2 regions of the Nonomuraea maheshkhaliensis genome follow, and region 1 is predicted to be linked to the other one. Evidence: riboswitches for the same ligand, from Rfam matches in the RefSeq annotation. Region 1 holds a riboswitch; the other holds the start of a gene.
The links. Region 1 has a riboswitch for thiamine pyrophosphate ahead of thiC (phosphomethylpyrimidine synthase ThiC). Riboswitches for the same ligand answer to the same signal wherever they lie in the genome.
Positions count from the first base shown of each region.

Region 2: linked by a shared signal. The riboswitch ahead of ABFX54_RS06185 (purine-cytosine permease family protein) and the one ahead of thiC (phosphomethylpyrimidine synthase ThiC) in region 1 are both predicted to bind thiamine pyrophosphate.

Region 1 is NZ_BAAAMU010000015.1:53,396-57,137, reverse strand. Features, by position in the region: gene thiC (phosphomethylpyrimidine synthase ThiC) at 1-1,408, opposite strand, end outside; TPP riboswitch at 1,401-1,513, opposite strand; gene ABFX54_RS12950 (hypothetical protein) at 1,603-1,953, shown strand; gene ABFX54_RS12945 (universal stress protein) at 1,965-2,798, shown strand; gene ABFX54_RS12940 (cellulose binding domain-containing protein) at 2,907-3,742, shown strand, end outside.
Region 2 is NZ_BAAAMU010000006.1:48,204-51,945, reverse strand. Features, by position in the region: gene ABFX54_RS06190 (methylated-DNA--[protein]-cysteine S-methyltransferase) at 1-488, shown strand, start outside; gene ABFX54_RS06185 (purine-cytosine permease family protein) at 448-1,785, opposite strand; TPP riboswitch at 1,776-1,889, opposite strand; gene ABFX54_RS06180 (rhodanese-like domain-containing protein) at 1,954-2,277, opposite strand; gene ABFX54_RS06175 (winged helix-turn-helix transcriptional regulator) at 2,274-2,705, opposite strand; gene ABFX54_RS06170 (MFS transporter) at 2,783-3,742, shown strand, end outside.

The DNA.
Region 1 (3,742 bases):
CCGGCGCCGCCGGCAGCGTCTCGTCGTGGAAGGAGCGGGCGGTGTCGGGGTCGAGCGAGAGGTCGAACTGGTCCTCCCAGCGGAACTCGAAGCGCGCGTCGGACAGCGCGTCGTCCCACTCCTGCGCCCGCGCATGCCCCTTGGCCAGGTCGGCGGCATGGGCGGCGATCTTGTACGTGATCACGCCGGTCTTGACGTCGTCCTTGTCGGGCAGGCCGAGGTGCTCCTTCGGGGTGACGTAGCAGAGCATGGCGGTGCCGAACCAGCCGATCATGGCGGCCCCGATGCCCGAGGTGATGTGGTCGTATCCGGGCGCGACGTCGGTCACGAGCGGGCCCAGGGTGTAGAACGGCGCGTCGTCGCAGAGCTCGCGCTGCAGGTCGACGTTCTCCTTGATCTTGTGCATGGGCACGTGGCCCGGCCCCTCGATCATCACCTGGACGTCGTGCTCGCGCGCGATGCCGGTCAGCTCCCCCAGCGTGCGCAGCTCGGCGAACTGGGCCTCGTCGTTGGCGTCGGCGATCGATCCGGGACGCAGCCCGTCGCCGAGCGAGAACGACACGTCGTAGCGGGCCAGGATCTCGCACATCTCGGCGAAGTTCTCGTACAGGAAGCTCTCGCGATGGTGCGCCAGGCACCAGGCCGCCATGATCGAGCCGCCGCGCGAGACGATCCCGGTCTTGCGGGTGGCGGTGAGCGGCACGTACGAAAGCCGCACGCCCGCATGCACCGTCACATAGTCGACGCCCTGCTCGCACTGCTCGACCAGCGTGTCGCGGTAGACCTCCCACGACAGCAGTTCCGGCCGGCCCTTGACCTTCTCCAGCGCCTGGTAGATGGGCACGGTGCCGACCGGCACCGGCGAGTTGCGCAGGATCCACTCGCGGGTCTCGTGGATGTCGTCGCCGGTCGACAGGTCCATGATCGTGTCGGCGCCCCACCGGGTGGCCCAGGTCATCTTCTCGACCTCCTCCTCGATCGAGGAGGTGACGGCGGAGTTGCCGATGTTGGCGTTGATCTTGACCAGGAACTCCCGGCCGATGATCATCGGCTCCGACTCGGGATGGTTGACGTTCGCGGGGATGATGGCCCGGCCCGCCGCGACCTCCTGCCGGACGAACTCGGCGCTCACCCCCTCGCGCACCGCCACGAACTCCATCTCCTTGGTCACCAGCCCGCGCCGGGCGCAGCCGACCTGCGTGACCGGCTCACCCGCCGCCCGCCGCGCCTCGATCCACTCCTCGCGCAGGCGCGGCAGCCCACGCCGCGGGTCGGGCTCGAAGGAGGGGTCGGTGTAGGGGCCCGAGGTGTCGTACAACGTCACCGCCGAGCCGTTGGACAACCGGACCTGCCGCATCGGCACGCGGAGGTCACCGGAGTAGATCTTGGAAAAGCGCGCGCTGCTCATCGCGCAAACTCCCTTCGCCGGCATTACCCGGAGCAGGTTCTGGCGGTCGGCGGCTGTCAGCCGTCCTCTCAGCCCGGTCTGCACCGGGCTCCCGCGTTGGACGGCGATGATCGTACCCACGCCCGCCCCCACCCGAAACCTGGCGCCGAGGTTTGACGATCGCCGTGAGCGGTACGGTCCCCATCAGGGGGAACATGAAGAGATTCGCTGCTGTCGCAGGACTACTCGTCGTGATGGCCGCGTCCGGCGCCACCGCAGCCGCCGGAGACGGCATGGACCAGCACGAAGTCAGCCAGGAACAGTACGACACTCTCATCGCCCAGTGCCGCTACGCCGACACGGGCAAGGCCAAGTGCCGTGCCGCGGTCAGAGAGACGTACCGCGTCGGCACCGACGACAAGCGCCTCGACTGCCGCACCTACTCCGGCGTGACCGTCTGCGGCACGCTGCGGCTCAGCAGGTCCGAGCGCGCCTGCGTCCGTGACTCCCAATCGAAGGGGATCTCGTTCCGCCGTGCCGAGGTCGAATGTTACGCGCTGTCCTGAGGAGCTGAACCGTGATCATCGTCGGGGTGGACGGCTCCCGCGCCGGCCTTGAGGCCGCCGGCTGGGCCGCCGCCGAGGCCGCGCTGCGCGGATCGCCGCTGACCGTGGCGCACGCCGTGCCCAAGTGGGTGTGCGAGGAGGACACCGTACGCTACGCCGAGGTCGCCCGGTGGATGCGCGAGGGCGCTGCCACCGTGCTCGCGGCGGCCCGCGACCGCGCCGTGCGGGAGTCGCCGCAGGTGCCGGTGGAGCAGGTCCTGCTGCCGGGCGATCCCCGTACCGCGCTGATCAAGGCGTCCGAGGACGCCGAGCTGCTGGTCGTCGGCAGCAGCGGCATCGGCGGCGTGCGCGGCCTGCTCGTCGGATCCGTCGCGTACGGCGTCACCGCGCACGCGCGGACGAACGTCGTCCTCGTCCACGAACGTCCCCCGGCCGTCCGAGGCGACATCGTCGCCGGCACCGACGGCTCGCCCAGCGCCGGGCAGGCGTTGGAGTTCGCCTTCACCGAGGCGGAGCTGCGCGGGGCGCGGCTGCGTGCCGTACAGGCGTGGGCCTGGCCGCAGGCCGGCGGCTTCCCACCGGCCGACCGCGGCAGCGAGCAGCACACGCTGCGCCGGCTCAAGGAGTCGCTGACCGAGCACCAGGAGCGGCATCCCGGCGTCGAGGTGGTGACGGAGGTCGTGCACGGCCATCCGGTCGAGGTGCTCCGCGAGACGGCCGCCGGCGCCGATCTGCTGGTGGTGGGGTCGCGGGGGCATGGGCAGTTGGCGGGGATGCTGCTCGGCTCGATCAGCCAGGCACTCCTGCACCACGTCCCCTGCCCGCTTGCGGTGGTCCGCAGCTGAAAGTTACATCCATACCCCCAGGTCAAGCGTTTCTCTCAGGCGTCATCCTTTCCGTCGCGCGGCCCACGATCCTACGATCTGCGCAGGCTGACGACGGGAGAGCAGACCATGCGCAAGATCGGCTCCGCGCTGGCCGCGATGGTGGCGCTGGCCGCGGCGGTGCTGTTCGCCACCACGGCCACCGCGAGCGCAGCCCCCATCAGGATCATGCCCCTGGGCGACTCGATCACCGGCTCCCCCGGCTGCTGGCGCGCCCTGCTCTGGAACCGCCTCCAGAGCACCGGCCACACGAACGTCGACTTCGTCGGCACCCTGCCACCCCAGGGCTGTGCGGTGGCGCACGACGGCGACAACGAGGGCCACGGCGGCTACCTGGCCACCAATGTGGCCAACCAGGGCCTGCTGACCGGCTGGCTCGCCGCCACCCGGCCCGACGTGGTGCTCATGCACTTCGGCACCAACGACGTATGGAGCAACATCGCCCCGGCGACGATCCTCAGCGCGTTCACCACGATGGTGAACCAGATGCGGGCGAGCAACCCGAACATGAGGATCCTCGTCGCCAAGATCATCCCCATGAACCCCTCCAGCTGCGCCGACTGCGCCCAGCGGACCGTGACCCTCAACAACGCCATCCCCGCCTGGGCCGCCGCCACGACCACCCCGCAGTCGCCGATCACGGTCGTGGACCAGTGGACGGGCTTCAACACCGCCACCGACACCTACGACGGGGTGCACCCGAACGCGGCGGGCGACCAGAAGATGTCCGACAAGTGGTACCCGCCCCTGGTGGACGCCCTCGGCAGCACTGTGACACCACCGCCCCCTTCTGGGGGATGCGCCGCCGCGTACCAGCGCACCGGCCAGTGGCAGGGCGGCTTCCAGGCCGAGGTCACCGTCACGAACACCGGCACCTCGCCGATCAGCACCTGGACGGTGGCGTG
Region 2 (3,742 bases), on a different contig from region 1:
ACGGCGCCGTGGGCCGGTTGGTGCTGGCCGTGACGGGCAAGGGTGTCGCGGCGTGCAGCTTCGAGGCGGAAAACAACGTCTTCGAGCTGGTCAGCAGGCATGTGGGCAGCTTCATCGGGCCCGACGCGAGGCGGCTGGACCCGGTGCGCAGAGAGCTGGACGCCTACTTCTCCGGGCGGCTGCGGGCGTTCACGCTGCCGGTGGATCTGGCGCTGGCGACGCCGTTCGCTCGCACGGTGCTGCAGAAGACGATGGCCGTCCCCTACGGCACGACCACGACGCTGGAGGAGATCGGCCAGAGCATCGGCCGGCCGCGCGCGCTGCGCGCGATCGGCAACGCGCTGTCCTCCAACCCCGTCTGCGTGATCGTGCCCTGCCACCGGGTGGTGCGCGAGGACGGCGCGCTCGGCGACTACGCGGGTGGGGCCGTTGCCAAGCAGCACCTGCTCAACGTCGAACAGCGGGCCGGCGCAGCGCCAGGCCGATGAGCAGTGTGACGAGCGCGGCCACCAAGGCCCCGCCGAGCGCGCCGTTCATCCACGTCTGCCGGGTGAAGCCGATGGCCTCGCGCAGGCTCGCCCAGATCCCGTCCCACGCCTCAACCGTCGGCGTCGAGGTGGTCAGCCAGTAGGCCACGAAGCCGAGCGCCCACGGCACCACCATCGACCAGCGTGAGGGCGCGTCCTCCGCGGTGTTCCAGCCGGCGCCGCGGCGCAGCACGAAGTAGTCGACGGCCAGCACGGCGAACATCGGCACGAACACGGCCCCGATCACGCCCAGGAACGCGCCGTACGACGTGACGTCCACCAGCAGCGCGATCACCACGGTGAGCACGCCGATGAGCACGGAGAAGACGCGCCGGTCCATCCGCGGCAGCAGGTTCTGCAGCGACATCGTGGTCGAGTAGACATTGGCGAAGGACTGGTCGGTCTCGCGCAGGACCAGGATGCCGAAGAACAGCGCGCCCAGCGGCATCGCCACGAACGAGCCGAACACCGCGGTCCCGTCGGTCTGCACCGCGGCGACGCCCGCGAGCGCCACCGCGTAGACGCCGAGCCCGAGGCAGGCGACCTGGGCCAGGGTGTAGCCGCCGACCACGCCGGTGAAGGCGGCCCTGCTGGAGCGCGAGTGGCGGGCGAAGTCCGCGGCCATGGGCACCCAGGACACCGACAGCGCGATCACGTAGTCGACCGCAGCGGGGAAGGCCGTCCACGTCCCGCCGGTCTGCGGGGGCGCCTCGCGCAGGAAGAACACCGTGAACCAGACCATCGCGATGATCACGCCGACGGTGACGTACCGGCGCAGCAGCCGGATCGAGCCGAGCGGCCAGATGGTCAGCGCGGTGGTCAGCACCCCGGCCACGATCACCCACACCTGGTACGGCACCGAACCGAAGATCGCCGTGGCGCCTTTGGCGATCACCCAGAGCTCGAAGGCGCCCCAGCCGAGCATCTGGACGATGTTCAGCACCGTCGGCACGTAGGAGATCCTGGCACCGAACAGGCCGCGCAGCAGCACCATGGCCGGCTGCCCAGTGCGGGTGCCGGGAATGGCCGACAGGCCCACCATGGCGGTGCCGATCAGGCTGCCCACCACCGTGGCCACGAGCGCGGCGCCCAGGGTGAGCGGGGCGTCGCCGAGCGGGTTGATCAGGAACAGGGCGCCGGAGAAGCCGAGGAGGCTCACTCCGAGATTCGCCCAGAGCGCACCCTGATCGAGCACGCCCAGAGTCTTCGGCGCTTCGCCTTCGAGGGTCAGGGGGACTTCTTCGACGCCGTGCGACATCGCACACTCCCTACGCCGGCATTATCCGGACAGGTTCCGGCGGTCGGCAGCGGATCAGTGGCTGCCCTCTCAGCCCGGCACCCCGAGCTCCCGCGACGATATGTAATTTGCGCCCTCATCATGCCTTAATGGCGGCAGAACCGCCATAGTGGGGGCCTTGCTACCGATTCAGGCGACGAACGGCTGTTGTCCCGTCTCGCTCACCATCGGCCGACGGGAGAACTCCCACGACTGCATGCCGCCGCCGACGTTGATCGCGTCGCGCCCGAGCTGGTTGAGCCAGGCCGCGACCTGCATCGACCGGCCGCCCACGCGGCAGACGACGTAGACGGTCGTGTCGGCGGGGACCTCGTCGACCCGGCCCTGAATCTGGGTCATGGGGATGTGGACGGCCTGCGGCGCGTGGCCCGCCACCCATTCGTCCTGCTCGCGGACGTCGAGCAGGTAGGCATCGGCGGGAACGGCGCCCGCCTCGATCTCGGGAACGGTCATGACTCCATCATCTCGCGCCGCGCGTCGTAGGCGGCACGCGCCGCAGCGATCTCCTGCTGGTGCGCCTCGGTCCACGTGACCAGGGACTTGATGGTCTCGTGCAGCGTACGGCCGAGCGGCGTCAGCGCGTAGTCCACCCGGGGCGGCACCACGGGGTGGACCGTGCGGCTGACCAGGCCGTCGCGTTCGAGCTGGCGCAGAGTGACGCTGAGCATGCGCTGGCTGACGCCGTCGATCTCGCGGCGCAACTGGGTGAAGCGCAGGCTCTGGCAGTCGAGCAGGGCGATGACCAGCAGCGACCACTTGTCCGCGATGCGGTCGAGGATCTGCCTGACCTCGCAGTCCTCCCGGGTGTCCCACTGCCAAACGTCGTAGTCGTCCATGGTGCCTTCGCGGTAACCGAGTGATTCGAAAGTGCCGTCTTCCATCGTCTTTCATGCTGACCCATGATGTGAACGGTTACAAGAGATAACCGATATGCAAAGAAGTAACCGGGGGTCTTGCGATGTCTGTTCCCGCCCGATCGTGGGGCGCGCTGATCGTTCTGTGCGGCGCCATCTTCCTTGAGGGCATCGACGTGGCCATGCTGAACATCGCCCTGCCGGCCATCAGGGCCGATCTGGGGCTGTCCACGGGCATGCTGAGCGGGGTCGTGAGCGCGTACGTGCTCGGCTACGGCGGTTTCATGCTGCTCGGCGGCCGGGCGGCCGACCTGCTGGGACGGCGGCGGATGTTCCTGCTCTGGCTGGTGGTGTTCCTGGTCTTCTCGGGGCTCGGCGGTTTCGCGAACGAGGGGTGGGTGCTGCTGCTGGCCAGGTTCGTCACGGGGGTGGCCGCCGCGTTCCTGACGCCGGCCGGGCTCTCGCTGATCACCACGACCTTTCCCGAAGGCCGGCTGCGCAACAAGGCGCTGCTCATCTACGCGGGCACGGCGGCGGGCGGCTTCGCCCTCGGGCTCGTGGCCGGCGGGCTGCTGACCGCGATCGGCTGGCGCTGGGTGTTCTTCGCGCCCGTGCTGATGTCGCTGCTCATCCTGATCGCCGCCGTCCCCCTGATCAGGGAGCCGGCCAGGGAGCACCGGCCGGCGGCCGGCGGGTTCGACGTGCTGGGCGCGGTGACGATCACGGGCGCGATGATGCTGCTGGCGTACGGCGTCGTACGGCTTGAGCACCCGGCCGACGGCTGGCCCCTCACGGTGGCGGCCTTCGCCGGCGGTCTCGCGCTGGTGGCGGCGTTCACCGCCGTCGAGCGCCGGTCGGCCAGTCCGCTCGTCCGCCTCGGTCTGCTGCGCTCGGCTCCGCTGATCCGGGCCAACCTGATGGCCGCCCTGCTCACGGCCTCGTTCTTCGGCTTCCAGTTCCTGGTCACGCTCTACCTTCAGGAGCTGCGCGGGTGGTCGACCGTGCAGACCGGCCTGGCCCTGCTGGCGGCGGCCATCGACGTGGTGCTCGCTCCGGTGCTCACG